DNA from 2 places in the Pectobacterium sp. PL64 genome. Region 2 is predicted to be linked to the other one. Evidence: predicted binding sites of a transcription regulator. Region 2 holds the regulator's gene; the other holds the start of a gene.

Region 1 (7,375 bases), 730 kb from region 2:
GTGATGCGGATATCCAGCTTGCCAGCATGATTTTTGATCGAAACCTGCTGCGGATTAAAACGGAAGTCCCGCAGCCAGTGTAAATAATCCGGCTTAAAGAACGGCAAAGAAGAAAGATAGGTGAACTCATCGTCACTCAATGACAAGAAACGCATCAGATCGACCTGATGGGCTATCTCATCAGCGTAAACACCTAATAATTCATCACCGCGACAGCGAAATTCGGCCGCAACGTCGACATCATAATAATGATGATACACCGCCTGTTGCATGTGCAGCTTGTAGGCATCGGTATCCAGCAATGAGTGCAGAATCGGGGAAGTGTGCAAAGTCATAATGCGTTACAGCATCCTTGTAAGATGCCTATCCACCATTGGGACAATCAGCAATGTTCAGTCAGTATACCTTGATTATCCGTTTATTACATTACGACAACATAGCGAGACGTGCGGGAGTGAACCGCGGTACGATGATTATCCTCATTATTTTGTCGTGGTAACATTAAGATAACAGGCTTAGACTTGATCTTTGATGCTTATGACGAGGTGGAAACTTTATATGAATCAACAGCCGCAAATAAAATATCGCCATGACTACCGTGCGCCGGATTACACCATTACTGATATTGCACTGGATTTCGAGCTCCATGCCGAAAAAACTCACGTAAAAGCCGTTAGTCAGGTGGTGTTGCAGGGGGACGCTGGCGCGCCGTTGAAGCTGGATGGCGAAGGGCTGAAACTGATTAGCCTGAGCGTTGATGGTCAGCCGTGGACACATTACCAGCAGCAGGATGATGGCCTGACTCTGACGCAATTACCCGCACGTTTTACGCTCAGCATCGAAACGGAAATCAATCCCGCCGCCAATAGCGCGCTGGAAGGGCTATACCTCTCTGGCGATGCGCTCTGTACGCAGTGTGAGGCCGAAGGATTCCGCCACATTACTTATTATCTCGACCGACCGGACGTGTTGGCGAAATTCACGACGCGCATCATAGCGGATAAAGCTCGCTATCCTTATTTACTCTCTAACGGCAATCGTATTGCGCAAGGAGAGCTGGAAGGCGGCCGCCACTGGATTGAATGGCAGGATCCCTTCCCGAAACCCGCTTATCTGTTTGCGCTGGTTGCCGGCGATTTTGATGTCCTTGAGGATCGCTTTACGACACGTTCTGGCCGCGATGTGGCGCTGGAACTATATGTTGACCGTGGCAACCTCGATCGTGCCGGTTGGGCGATGACTTCACTGAAGAATTCGATGAAGTGGGATGAAGAGCGCTTCGGTCTGGAATACGATCTCGACATCTATATGATCGTCGCTGTTGATTTCTTCAACATGGGGGCGATGGAAAACAAAGGGCTGAACGTATTCAACTCTAAATACGTGCTGGCCAAGGCGGAAACCGCGACGGATAAAGACTATCTGAATATTGAAGCGGTGATCGGCCATGAATATTTCCACAACTGGACAGGTAACCGCGTCACCTGCCGCGATTGGTTCCAGCTTAGCCTGAAAGAAGGGCTGACGGTGTTCCGCGATCAGGAGTTCAGCTCCGATCTGGGTTCGCGCCCGGTGAACCGTATTGATAATGTGCGTGTGATGCGCGGGGCGCAGTTTGCTGAAGATGCCAGCCCGATGTCACATCCGATTCGTCCCGATCAGGTGATCGAGATGAATAACTTCTACACGCTGACGGTCTATGAAAAGGGATCGGAAGTGATCCGCATGATGCACACCTTATTAGGTGAAGAAGGCTTCCAGGCCGGTATTCGTCTGTATTTTGAGCGTCATGACGGCAGCGCAGCGACCTGTGATGACTTTGTGCTGGCGATGGAAGATGCTTCCGGTGTCGATCTCACGCAGTTCCGCCGCTGGTATAGCCAGTCGGGCACGCCGGTGCTGACCGTGCGTGATGATTACGATCCGCAGACGCAACAATATCTGCTGAGCGTGAGCCAGATGACCCCAGTCGGTGCCGACAAACAGCCAAAGCTGCCGCTGCACATTCCGCTGGATATCGAACTGTACGATCCACAAGGGCAGGTCATTCCGCTACAGAAAGATGGCCAACTGTTGGCGTCGGTGCTTAATGTGACCGAATCTGAACAGACGTTCATTTTCGATCAGGTGCCTTGCCGACCGATTCCTTCTTTATTACGTGAGTTCTCTGCGCCGGTAAAACTGAATTATGCCTGGAGCGATGAACAGCTGACATTCCTGATGCGCCACGCCAGCAATGCGTTCTCGCGTTGGGATGCAGCACAGAGCCTGCTGGCTAACTATATCCGTCTGAACGTTTCCCGCTATCAGCAGAAACAGCCGCTTTCCGTGCCGATGCATGTTGTGGATGCTTTCCGTGGCGTGTTGCTGGATGAAAAACTGGATCCGATGCTGGCTTCTCAGATTCTGACATTGCCGAGCGAAAACGAGATTGCCGAGCTGTTTGACATCATCGATCCGACGGCGATCGCTGCGGTGCGCGAAAGCATGACGCGTACGATGGCGAAAGAGATGGCAGATGAGTGGCTGGCGGTATACCACGCGAATCACGCGCCGCAATATCGCATCGAACACGCGGATATGGGCAAACGCGCACTGCGCAACGTCTGCCTGCATTATCTGGCATTCAACGATGCCGATCAGGCGGATAAACTGGTACAAGCGCAGTTCCGTCAGGCGGATAACATGACGGATTCGCTGGCGGCGCTGTCGGCGGCGGTTGAAGCACAGTTGCCAGTGCGTGACGAACTGTTGACGCAGTTTGATAACCGCTGGCATCAGGATGGTTTGGTCATGGATAAATGGTTTGTACTGCAAGCCACTAGCCCGGCAGCCGATGTGCTGACCCGCGTGCGTGAGCTGCTGCAACACCGTTCATTCAGCCTGAACAACCCTAACCGTCTGCGCTCGCTGGTGGGGGCGTTTGCAGCCTCGAACCCGTCGGCGTTCCATGCTGAAGACGGCAGTGGCTATCGCTTCCTGACGGAGATTCTGAGTGACTTGAACACCCGCAATCCGCAGGTCGCGGCGCGAGTGATCGAACCGTTGATCCGTCTGAAACGCTATGATGCTAAACGTCAGGCGCAAATGCGTCAGGCGCTGGAGCAACTGAAGACGTTGGAAAATTTGTCTGGCGATCTGTTCGAGAAGATCAGCAAGGCGCTGCAAGACTAATCCTGCCACGCGATTAGCACAGCCACACGCGGTATCCTGCCGCGTGTGGCGATAATTCCCGCATCACGATTCCCCGTTTCCGCAAACGTTTTACTTTCCGCAAAGATGGAATTACCATCACCGACCGTGAATTCACAATCTTAGATTGTGACGATTATTTTTGCGGAATGATAACGGTGGTAGGGGATAGAAGAGTAAAGCGTCCGCGCCAGGGATGGCGCGGCTCGAGCTTACAGGGATGTACTTGCAGCGTCTTTACGATCTATCCCTTACCACAGCGTGACGTACGTTATTATCAAGCGCTAATCCACTATTGCTTACTTCCAGCGTAGGCAAGATACCTTTGCGATAGGGATCTCAGGAGACAATATGTTCTATCCCGTTATCAAAAAAGCCCTGTTTCAGCTCGATCCAGAGCGAGCACATGAGCTGACCTTCCAACAATTACGCCGTATTACCAACACGCCTTTTGAATTTCTCGTCCGCCAATCCGTTCCTACTAAGCCCGTTACCTGCATGGGATTATCTTTTAAAAACCCACTCGGTCTGGCGGCGGGATTAGATAAAGACGGCGAATGTATTGATGCGTTAGGCGCAATGGGATTTGGTTTTATTGAAGTGGGGACGGTAACGCCGCGTCCACAATCCGGTAATGACAAACCGAGATTATTCCGCGTAGTGGAAGCGGAAGGATTAATCAACCGAATGGGTTTCAATAATAAAGGCGTGGATTATCTGGTTGAGAATGTAAAGAAAACACGTTTTGGCGGTGTATTAGGGATCAACATCGGCAAGAATAAAGATACGCCGGTTGAGCAAGGTAAAGACGATTATTTGATCTGCATGGATAAGGTTTACCCTCACGCAGGTTATATCGCGATCAACATTTCGTCACCCAATACGCCGGGGTTACGCAGCTTGCAATATGGTGAAGCGCTGGACGATCTTTTGCTGGCGATAAAGAACAAGCAGACAGAATTAAAAGATAAGCATCAGAAATATGTTCCTGTGGCGGTAAAGATCGCGCCGGATCTTTCTGAAGAAGAATTGATCCAAATTGCCGACAGCCTGGTTCGCCATAACATCGACGGCGTGATTGCAACCAATACGACGCTCGACAGAAAACTGATTCAGGGATTAAACCACTGCGGGCAGACAGGGGGATTAAGTGGACGTCCGTTGCAGACAAGCAGCACGGAAATTATCCGCCGTTTGTCACAGGAATTAGCGGGACGTTTACCGATTATTGGCGTTGGCGGAATTGATTCTTTGGTCGCCGCACGCGAAAAAATGGCGGCTGGCGCATCGCTGGTACAGATATATTCAGGCTTTATTTTCCACGGTCCACGCCTGATTAAAGATATCGTTACACATATTTAATCCGAAATGCCTTTCATTTTTAGCTGGGGGTTTATTTATCCCCCCGGCTAGTCTATATTTTATCCGTTTGCGTAAATAATCTATCAACGGATGACTGATCTTCTTGCCGCAATGTTTGTGACGATGAACGATTATTGTGATGTGAGAAAACACAATCAGCCATTTCTGATATTTCTACTATGAAGGCGAAGGGTAAATAATATGAAGCTAAAACCTGACGATAACTGGCGCTGGTATTTTGATACCGAACACGACCGCCTGATGTTGGATTTGGCTAACGGCATGTTATTCCGTTCTCGTTTTCCGTCTAAAATGCTAACGCCGGATGCATTCAATGAATGCGCATTCTGTGTCGACGATGCCGCGTTATTTTTTACCTATAACGACAAATGTCAGAAAGCGGCACTGCATCGTGACCTCCAGGGCGAATTAGTTTTGAATGCGCTGGTCGCAAGCCGGTTCCTAAAACCGCTGATGCCAAAAAGTTGGCACTTCATCCAACAGCCGGATGCCGTAACGTATTCGCCGCAGGCGGGTGATGTTGTACAAGTACAACTCACTGAAACCCATGAAACGGCCTGTTTTCTGGTGGCGGAAGCAGGGGATAAAGCCTGCCTCTGTTTGCTGGCGCAAGAACAGCTGTCATTAAGTGGAAAAACCATGGGTCTGGGTGACGCCATAAAAATCATGCACGACAGACTCATGCCTGCCGTCGTTCAGAATAGGGCTGAGTGGGAAACCACGTTGGGTGAAGGCACGTCGGCATTTGAGTACGCCAAGGTCGTCTAAACCTCGTCATATACCCGTCATACTTCAAGCCGCGTGCGCGCTGGTTTTTCTTCGGCTATTGCAGATGCTTTTTTATTGCAAATGAAGGTCACTCTGCGGAATACAGCTACAGGTAAGAATTTCGCCGTTTCCTTTAATCGCACTTTGCTTCAGTGCGGAAACCTCTCCGCTGACTAACGTCAATTTACAGCAACCGCACAATCCTGCCCGACAAGAATAGGGGACTCGAATACCCTGTTGCTCCAGCTGTTCCAGTAAAATCTGCTGATTGTTCCCTTGTAACGCTTTTCCCTGATAGTGGATGGTGACGGCCTGTTCGCTTTTTTCGGGAACGACAAGGCTTTCGACCACCTGACCAGAACCATAAGGACGCGGTGGTTTGGTCGCTAACACTTCCAATGTGTCGCCCACGCGAATGATGCCCGTATTTCTGGCGACCAGATTTTGTCCAAAATCGACGTCTCCGTTCTCGGCAGTACGGAAAGATTGCAGCGTGGCCAGCGGTTCTCCTGACGGGTGCTTACGGCCACGTTCGATGCTGACAGTGGTGAAAATGCAGCGGCTACAGGGTTTGACGACGTCAAAAATAACCTCGCCAATCCGAATGGTCTTCCAACTGTCTTCGGCAAAGGCTTCCGCGCCTGTTACGACCAAATTGGGGCGAAACTGTTCGATTTTAATGCCGGCGGAACAGCGCTGGCGCAGCGCCTGAAATGAGGCATCATTAATTAACAGAAACGGATAGCCATCGGCAAATGCCAGAGGAACATCAGGATAATGCTTAACTCGCCGCGATGGTTCATTGCCCACCCAGCGAAGCTGTACGGCACGCTGAAAATAGTGGCTTAACCAGAGGTTGATGGCTTCAGGGGCGACGAGCGCCGTAAAGTGCGTTCCCCAGACTTCTGTCGGTTGAGGTGCCTCGGTGAAGTCGGCAAAACGTATCGTGGCCGTTTGACCATCTGGCGCGGCAATAAACAGTCCATCGGGTAACAAGGCGGGGGTAAATAACACCATCTGCGGATACTGGCGAGCAGTAATAAATGTGCCATCCGATTCGGTAATCATGAAGGCACGATCGTTCGCCAAACCGCTGACAGACGCCATCGCGTGGGACAGCTGTAACCCCCGCATCGATTTTACCGGATGAATATAAAGCCGCGTTACGCCAATCACTGACCTGTTCCTTGCCAAACTAAAACGGCAACTTTATGACAAGCGTCTCGGATTAGCTATAATGCGCCTCAATTTCTTTTATGAATCTATTTTTTGGTGATAGTGACGACATGAATGCTTTGTTTGCCAGTACGGCGCGGGGATTGGAAGAGTTATTAAAAAGCGAACTCGAATCATTGGGTGCGCAGTCCTGTGCGGTTGTGCAGGGCGGTGTCCATTTTGAGGGTGACAATCGCCTGCTGTACCAGAGCCTGCTGTGGAGCCGTCTGGCATCGCGCATTCTGCTGCCGCTGAATGAATTCAAGGTACACAGCGATCTGGATTTATATCTGGGCGTGCAGGCGATTGACTGGTCAACGATCTTCAGCATCGATAAAACCTTTGCCGTGCATTTTACCGGTACCAATGAAGATATCCGCAACAGCCAGTACGGCGCATTAAAAGTTAAAGATGCGATTGTGGATAGCTTCACACGCAAAACCGGGCAGCGTCCAGACGTAGCGAAACAGCAGCCGGATATTCGCGTTAACGTCTTTTTACAGCGTGATATGGCCAGCGTGTCGCTGGATTTAAGCGGCGACGGCTTACATCAGCGTGGTTACCGCGATCTGGCTGGGCTGGCACCGCTAAAAGAGAATCTGGCGGCGGCGATTGTTTTACGCTCCGGCTGGCAGAATGGCACGCCGCTGGTCGATCCGATGTGTGGTTCCGGTACGCTGCTGATCGAAGCGGCGATGATCGCGTCCGATCGCGCGCCCGGTTTACATCGTACGCACTGGGGATTTAACGCCTGGTTAAAACACGATACCGAACTGTGGCGAGAAGTGACGTCGGAAGCGCAGCAGCGCGCCCGTCA
Region 2 (7,375 bases):
TGTTAGGCCAAACGGTTCTTGCTAAAGCCTGTATTACCGCCGGTATTGCGTTTGATTCCAGCCAGGCGCACTCCGCGCTGTATGACACCAACCAGACGGCATTGCTGTTCTGTGAGTTGGTTAACCGCTGGAAACGTCTGGGCGGATGGCCGATTGCACTGGAAGAGAATTCGCTGGAAGACGCGTCAGCCGAAGACTGAAAAGGCTGAGATCAAAAAACGGGTGTCGTAAGGCACCCGTTGGAAGGATTTACTCGCATCGTAACAACATTTGATCTCGTCATTACGTCAGGCGAAAGCATTATTCTTGATCGGCCTGCTGCGCTTTGTATTTGTCTGCAGTCTCTTTGATCAGCGGTTGCAGTTCACCGCGCTGAAACATTTCAACCACGATATCACAGCCGCCAATCAGCTCACCATCAACCCACAGCTGTGGGAATGTCGGCCAGTTCGCGTATTTCGGCAGCTCAGCACGAATGTCTGGGTTCTGCAAAATATCAACATACGCAAAACGTTCGCCACAGGCAGACAACGCCTGAACCGTCTGTGCGGAAAAGCCGCAGCTTGGCAATTTCGGGGAGCCTTTCATGTACAGCAGAATCGGGTTTTCAGCAATTTGGCGCTGAATTTTTTCAATTGTCGGTGTCGTCATCTTCTTGCTTCCTTAATTCTATAGGATGGCTAACGTCCAAAACGCTAGCCATGAGCCGCCGTCAGAGATGCTACGACAGCGACATTGACTCAGTGATATTGTACCGATGCCACTAGCCACAAAAAAACGCCATTTTTTGTAGGGTTATTTTTTCCTGAAGGCATTCATCATTGATGAAATCAACGCCAGAAAACGCTGATAAATCAATCGAAAAAATAACTATTAACGTTTTTTCACTATTCTGTATGAATAAAGCGACCGTGCCCACTTTTTTATGACGCCGTTTTCAGGAATACTGTGAGGATTGAGCGAGTTAAGGATTATGTTCGGTCACTGTTATTATGCGCTTATTTATTACTCTTTTTATATTATTTTTCAGTAATCTATCCCTGAACATCGTTCAGGCTGCGCCGCATACCCCGAATTCTGCGCCAAAGAAAAGCGCCGTGGTAGAAACGAATAAGAAAAGCCGCCAAACAAAGGGTAATGCTAAATCACCGACGCCGATCAAAAGCAAAAAACCAGAACCTACCGCCGTCAGCAATAAAACCAAATCCCGCACCGCGAGCAAAGTGACAGAAAAAAAGCCGTCACGGACGCAAAGCAGCACGCCCGCGCTAGTGAAAAAAAATCTTAAAAAGCTGAAGCCTGAAGAAGAGAAACAAACAACCGCACAAGCCAGAGTCAAAACCGGGCTGAAGAAGACTGCACTCAAGGGAAAAGCGGATAAAAATCCAGCGCCGACAGAAAAAGGAATGGCGCTAAGCGCAGCGCATAAAAAACGCTATCAGCATGCCAAAACGACCGCAATGAATAAGTTGATGAGCCAGATTGGTAAACCTTACCACTGGGGCGGCTCCTCTCCCTTTACCGGATTCGACTGTAGCGGGCTGGTCTATTACGCCTACAAAGATGTCGTTAAGATCCAAATTCCACGCACCGCAAACGAAATGTATCACCTGCGTGACGCCGCTCCGATTAAAAAGAGCGAGCTGGAAAGTGGCGATCTGGTCTTCTTCCGCATCAATAATCGTGGCGCAGCCGATCACGTCGGGGTTTATCTGGGTGAAGGGAAATTTATCCAGTCGCCGCGTACAGGCTCAGATATTCGTATCAGCAAGCTGAGTGAAGATTATTGGCAGGAGCACTATGTTGGCGCACGTCGCGTGGTGACGCCGCAGACGATTCGTTAAGAGAAAAGTTGTACGTAGTAAAAAAAGCGATGTGAAGACAAGCGATTCAGACACGTTTTATGTAGCATCAACGTGTCTGAATACCTAACCCGCCCAGAGGCACCGTTTGGTTAGTTCAGCACCGCAATAAAACTAAATGCGATGATCACAGCCAACGAGCCCACCGTTGTCAGCAAAGACATCTTCAGATCTGTATCCATAAATTACTCCTTATTAACGAACAAATTTTATCTGAAAGCTTCATCTGAAAAGCCCCCCCTTCACAGCCGAACCCGTTTAGGTAGTTAAAGCCACAAATAATAGGGTTATTACGATTCTTTCATAATTGTAGCGAAAAATCTCGGACGAATGCATCACTAATAGTATAAATTAGCCCTTTCACTTTCATGATAAATCGGACACAATCCGCTGTTTATGAAAGCGCTGCGTATCAGTCGAAAAACGTCAACCCAGATCCCTTCGGTATAACATTCGGCATTCTCCTTCTGAAATCCTGTTTTTTAGCTTAGAAGAAGAACATTAAACGTAGGCAAACGATTAACAATATACTTACGTCTGTAACAGGTAAGTTCAGGAGTCATTTTTAGATGGCAACGATTAAAGATGTGGCAAAACGTGCTGGCGTTTCCACCACAACCGTATCGCACGTGATCAATAAAACACGTTTCGTCGCCGAAGAGACTAAGGCAGCCGTCAGGGCGGCAATCAAAGAATTGCACTATTCGCCCAGCGCCGTCGCGCGCAGCCTCAAAGTTAATCACACTAAATCTATCGGTTTGCTGGCCACATCCAGCGAAGCCCCCTATTTCGCCGAGATCATTGAAGCCGTTGAAAACAGCTGCTATGCCAAAGGCTACACGCTGGTGCTGTGTAATTCACATAACGACATCGGTAAACAGCGCGCCTATCTTTCCATGCTGGCGCAAAAACGCGTCGACGGCCTGTTGGTGATGTGCGCTGAATACCCACCAGAGCTGCTGTCGATGTTGGAAGATTATCGCAGCATTCCGATGGTCGTGATGGACTGGGGACAGATGCACAGCGATTTTACCGATACGATTATCGATAACGCCTTTGAAGGCGGTTATATGGCAGGTCGCTACCTGATTGAACGCGGCCATCGGGATATCGGTGCCATCCCCGGCACTCAAGAACGCAACACCGGCAGCGGACGCTACCTCGGCTTTTTGAAAGCGTTGAAGGAAGCCGACATCACCGTACGCGACGAATGGGTGGTTCGGGGCGATTTCGAACCGGAATCCGGCTATAAAGCCATGCATCAGATCCTCGCACAGAAACAGCGTCCAACGGCCGTATTCTGCGGCGGTGATATCATGGCAATGGGGGCTATCTGTGCGGCTGACGAGCTGGGTCTGCGCGTGCCGCAGGACATTTCGGTGATCGGTTATGACAACGTGCGCCACGCGCGTTTCTTTACGCCTGCGCTGACCACCATCCACCAGCCAAAAGAGCGTCTGGGACAGTCCGCTTTCGCGATGCTGCTGGATCGTATTACCAGTAAACGGGAAGATGCGCACGTCATTGAAGTGCACCCAACGTTGATTGAACGCCGCTCGGTTGCAGACGGCCCCTACCTCGACTATCGCCGCTAGCCGCAGCCATTCTGTACAGACGATTTTCTTATTCCTGCTGCTTCCCTTCTCTGCTTCAGCCAATTCTCTTGTATGCTGGCTGAAGCAGTTAAAAATTTAATACCGTGTTTCATTTTCTCTGGTGACAGCCGATACCTCGGCTGCGATAAGTGTTGTCCTGGTGTGTTTTACGATACTTTTACATAAAGTTAAGGAGACATGATGGGTTTACCTTATACAGAAGAATGGGATCCTAATACCGCGCCCTGGTTCCACATCGTGCAGGACATGCTGGCCACCGCGGATATCACCATCAACGGCACCCGCCCTTTTGACATCCGCGTGACCAACCCTAATTTCTTTAAGCGTATCCTGTGTGAGGGATCGCTGGGGCTGGGAGAAAGCTACATGGATGAATGGTGGGAGTGTGAACGGCTGGACATGTTTTCCCATCGCGTCCTGCGGGCTGGGCTGGAGGCTAAGTTACCCCGTCGCCTGCACGATCTCACGCGGATCGCGCTCTCCCGCGTCACGAATTTACAATCCCGTCGACGCGCTCAGGTTGTCGGTAAAGCGCATTACGATTTAGGTAACGACCTCTTTACCCTGATGCTGGATCCCTACATGCAATATTCCTGCGCCTATTGGAAACAGGCACAGACGCTGGAACAGGCGCAGGAAGACAAACTCGCCATGATCTGCGAAAAACTCCAGCTAACATCAGGGATGACGCTGCTGGATATCGGCTGCGGCTGGGGCGGACTTGCCGAGTTCGCGGCACGCCACTACGGCGTTTCAGTTTACGGCATCACCATTTCCAGAGAGCAGCAGGTGCTGGCACAGCGACGTTGTCAGGATCTGAACGTCACCATTGAATTACAGGATTATCGCGATCTCGATCGGCAATTCGATCGCGTGGTGTCGGTAGGCATGTTTGAACACGTCGGGCCACGCAACTATGACAACTACTTCCGCGTCGTACGGCGTAATCTAAAACCCGATGGACTGTTTCTGCTACATACCATCGGGGCCAATAAGACCGACCCGCACATCGATCCCTGGATTCATAAATATATATTCCCCAACGGCTGTATTCCCTCCATACAGCATATTGCGCAGGCGAGTGAACCTTACATGGTGATGGAGGACTGGCACAATTTCGGAGCTGATTACGATCGTACATTAATGGCCTGGCACGCTCGCTTTCAGCAGAACTGGCCACCGCTTTCCACACGCTACACGGCCCGCTTCCGCCGGATGTTCAGCTACTATCTTAATTCTTGTGCAGGGGCTTTCAGAGCAAGAGACCTTCAGCTCTGGCAGATCTTGTTCAGTACGGATGGGATCGAAGGTGGATTGCGTGTTGCGCGCTGACAGCCTTGTGTGTTGACAGAAAATTGTGTGCTGACAGAAAAGAGAAGCCGGACGGTAGAAACGCCGTCCGGTTCACCAGAATGTGTAACGTAGGAATTACTCTTCCTTGCCGAGCTCGCTCGCCTGCTTGCTTGCCAACACGCGTTCGACTGTATCAACCACGGCCTGTGTCTGCGGGTCGATTTCGATATTAATGCGATTTCCCAGACGTTTCTGTCCCAGTGTGGTGCGGTTCAGCGTTTCTGGAATTAAATGCACGCAGAAACGTCCACGGGTCACTTCGCCCACCGTCAGGCTGATACCGTCAATCCCCACGAAACCTTTATGCAGCACGTATTTCATCAGTGCTTCATCTGCCAGACGGAACCAAATCTGATGGTTATTCTCTGAAACCTGAATCTTAACTACTTCCGCCGTACACATGATGTGGCCCGACATAACGTGCCCACCGATCTCATCACCGAATTTGGCAGCTCGCTCAATATTGACGACATCGCCTTCATGAATATCGCCCAGATTTGTTAACCGCAGCGTTTCCTTCATGAGATCAAAACTAACACGATCGCCGTCAATGGCGGTTACCGTCAGGCAGCAGCCATTGTGTGCCACCGATGCACCGGGCACGAGCCCTGGCAGCAACTCGGGCGGGAGCTGGACAATGTGCGTGCGAAAGTTGGATTTTTCTTCAATCGACACCACCGGCGCGGTGCCCTGAACAATACCGGTAAACATGCGGTTTGCCTCTTAAAAACAAAGAAATGACGCTGTGCAGTGTGCCCGATATTTCGCGGAAAACCAAACTGGAATGCCGTACACCGCATAGCTATCGAAACCGTAGCGTAACAAAAAGAATATATTCTTTTCCATGCTGGTTTACTTGCGTTAAGTCGTTACAATAAAGCTCGCTTTACCCCGATCTGTTTTTTCATATCTGAATTATTCATTCCGCAGTCAAGTCATTCAAGGAAGGTATCCGTGCAACAGTATCTGACAGAAGCGCGTAAATTATCGGCGCTTGCTGTTCCTGTCATTATTGCGCAAGTGTCTCAAACGTCGATGGGTGTGGTTGACACCATCATGGCCGGTGCTTATAGCGCCACCGATATGGCCGCCGTCGCCGTGGGAACCTCTATCTGGCTACCCTCCATTCTTTTTGGTCATGGCCTGCTGTTGGCACTGACGCCCGTTGTCGCACAGCTCAACGGTTCCGGTCGACGTGATCGTATTTCTCATCAGGTACGACAGTCCTTTTTCCTTGCTGCCATTATTTCTGTGCTTACGATGCTGGTGCTGTATCAGGGGGAATACGCCATTAACCTGATGAGCGACGGTTCGCCTGAGCTGGCTGCGAAAGCCATCGGCTATCTGCATGCGCTGCTGTGGGGCGTTCCCGGCTATCTGTTCTATCAGGTTTTACGCTGCCAGTGTGAAGGGCTGTCCAAAACCTACCCCGGCATGATGATTGGATTCATCGGGCTGTTAATCAACATCCCGATCAACTACATCTTTATCCACGGTAAATTTGGCATGCCCGAACTGGGCGGCGTCGGCTGCGGCGTGGCTACCGCCTCGGTTTACTGGATCATGATGCTACTGATGATGCTTTATACCCGACGCGCCTCCTGGCTACGCGATATCCGTCTGCACCGTCCCGCGTTCCGCCCGGACGTTGCCGTGCTGAAGCGCCTCTTTGGCCTCGGTTTACCTATCGCGCTGGCATTACTTTTTGAAGTGACACTGTTTGCCGTGGTGGCGCTGTTAGTGTTGCCGCTGGGCGTCGTCGATGTGGCGGGTCACCAGATTGCCCTGAACTTCAGCTCGCTGATGTTCGTTCTTCCGCTCTCGGTTGGTGTCGCCACGACCATTCGTGTCGGGCATCGCTTAGGAGAAGGCTCGGTTGAGAACGCTCGCATTGCCGCGCACACGGGTATCATGGCGGGCGTGGCATTAGCCTGCTGCACGGCCATTTTCACCACGCTGCTGCGTGAGCCTATCGCCCTGCTCTACAATCAGGATCCGCTGGTTGTGGCGATGGCTTCTCAGCTCATGCTGCTGGCCGCTGTTTATCAAATTTCCGATGCCGTTCAGGTGATCGGCACTGGCGTTTTGCGCGGCTATAAAGATACCCGTTCAATTTTCTATATTACCTTTGTCGCCTATTGGGTATTGGGATTACCGAGCGGTTACCTGCTGGCGTTGACGGATAGCATCGTGCCGCGTATGGGACCTGCGGGCTTCTGGTGTGGTTTCATCATTGGCCTGACGGCAGCGGCAGTGATGATGGTCACGCGAATTCGTTTTCTTCAGCGCCAACCCGCCGCACGGATTTTAGCGCGCGCCGCCCGCTAGATAACGTTTCATCCAGTTTTATACCCTAAATAATTCGAGTTGCGTGAAGGCAGCAACCGAGCGAATCCCCAGGAGCTTACTCAAGTAAGTGACTGGGGTGAGCAAGGGCAGCCAACGCACAAGCGGCTTGAAGTATGACGGGTATCGTCGAAAAAAACGACACAATGGATACAACCCCAGCAATCGCACTGGCAAGAGCACAAAATTGCATTTTTC

What was found. Region 2 encodes PurR, which represses purine synthesis genes. Its sites were predicted from a motif close to CANGCAAACGTTTGCNTG; they were not measured.
Region 1: the regulator PurR is predicted to act here: its motif matches at 3,253-3,270, upstream of pyrD (quinone-dependent dihydroorotate dehydrogenase).

The regions. Positions count from the first base shown of each region.
Region 1 covers NZ_CP092070.1:1,610,864-1,618,238, forward strand. Annotated here, with positions in the region: gene pncB (nicotinate phosphoribosyltransferase) at 1-335, opposite strand, end outside; gene pepN (aminopeptidase N) at 559-3,174, shown strand; gene pyrD (quinone-dependent dihydroorotate dehydrogenase) at 3,544-4,554, shown strand; gene HP572_RS06960 (cell division protein ZapC) at 4,756-5,343, shown strand; gene HP572_RS06965 (YcbX family protein) at 5,416-6,519, opposite strand; partial or broken gene rlmKL (bifunctional 23S rRNA (guanine(2069)-N(7))-methyltransferase RlmK/23S rRNA (guanine(2445)-N(2))-methyltransferase RlmL) at 6,630-7,375, shown strand, end outside.
Region 2 covers NZ_CP092070.1:2,337,632-2,345,006, forward strand. Annotated here, with positions in the region: gene rnt (ribonuclease T) at 1-200, shown strand, start outside; gene HP572_RS10315 (Grx4 family monothiol glutaredoxin) at 301-651, opposite strand; gene HP572_RS10320 (C40 family peptidase) at 993-1,844, shown strand; gene HP572_RS10325 (YnhF family membrane protein) at 1,955-2,044, opposite strand; gene purR (HTH-type transcriptional repressor PurR) at 2,432-3,457, shown strand; gene cfa (cyclopropane fatty acyl phospholipid synthase) at 3,659-4,810, shown strand; gene HP572_RS10340 (riboflavin synthase) at 4,907-5,542, opposite strand; gene HP572_RS10345 (MATE family efflux transporter) at 5,786-7,159, shown strand.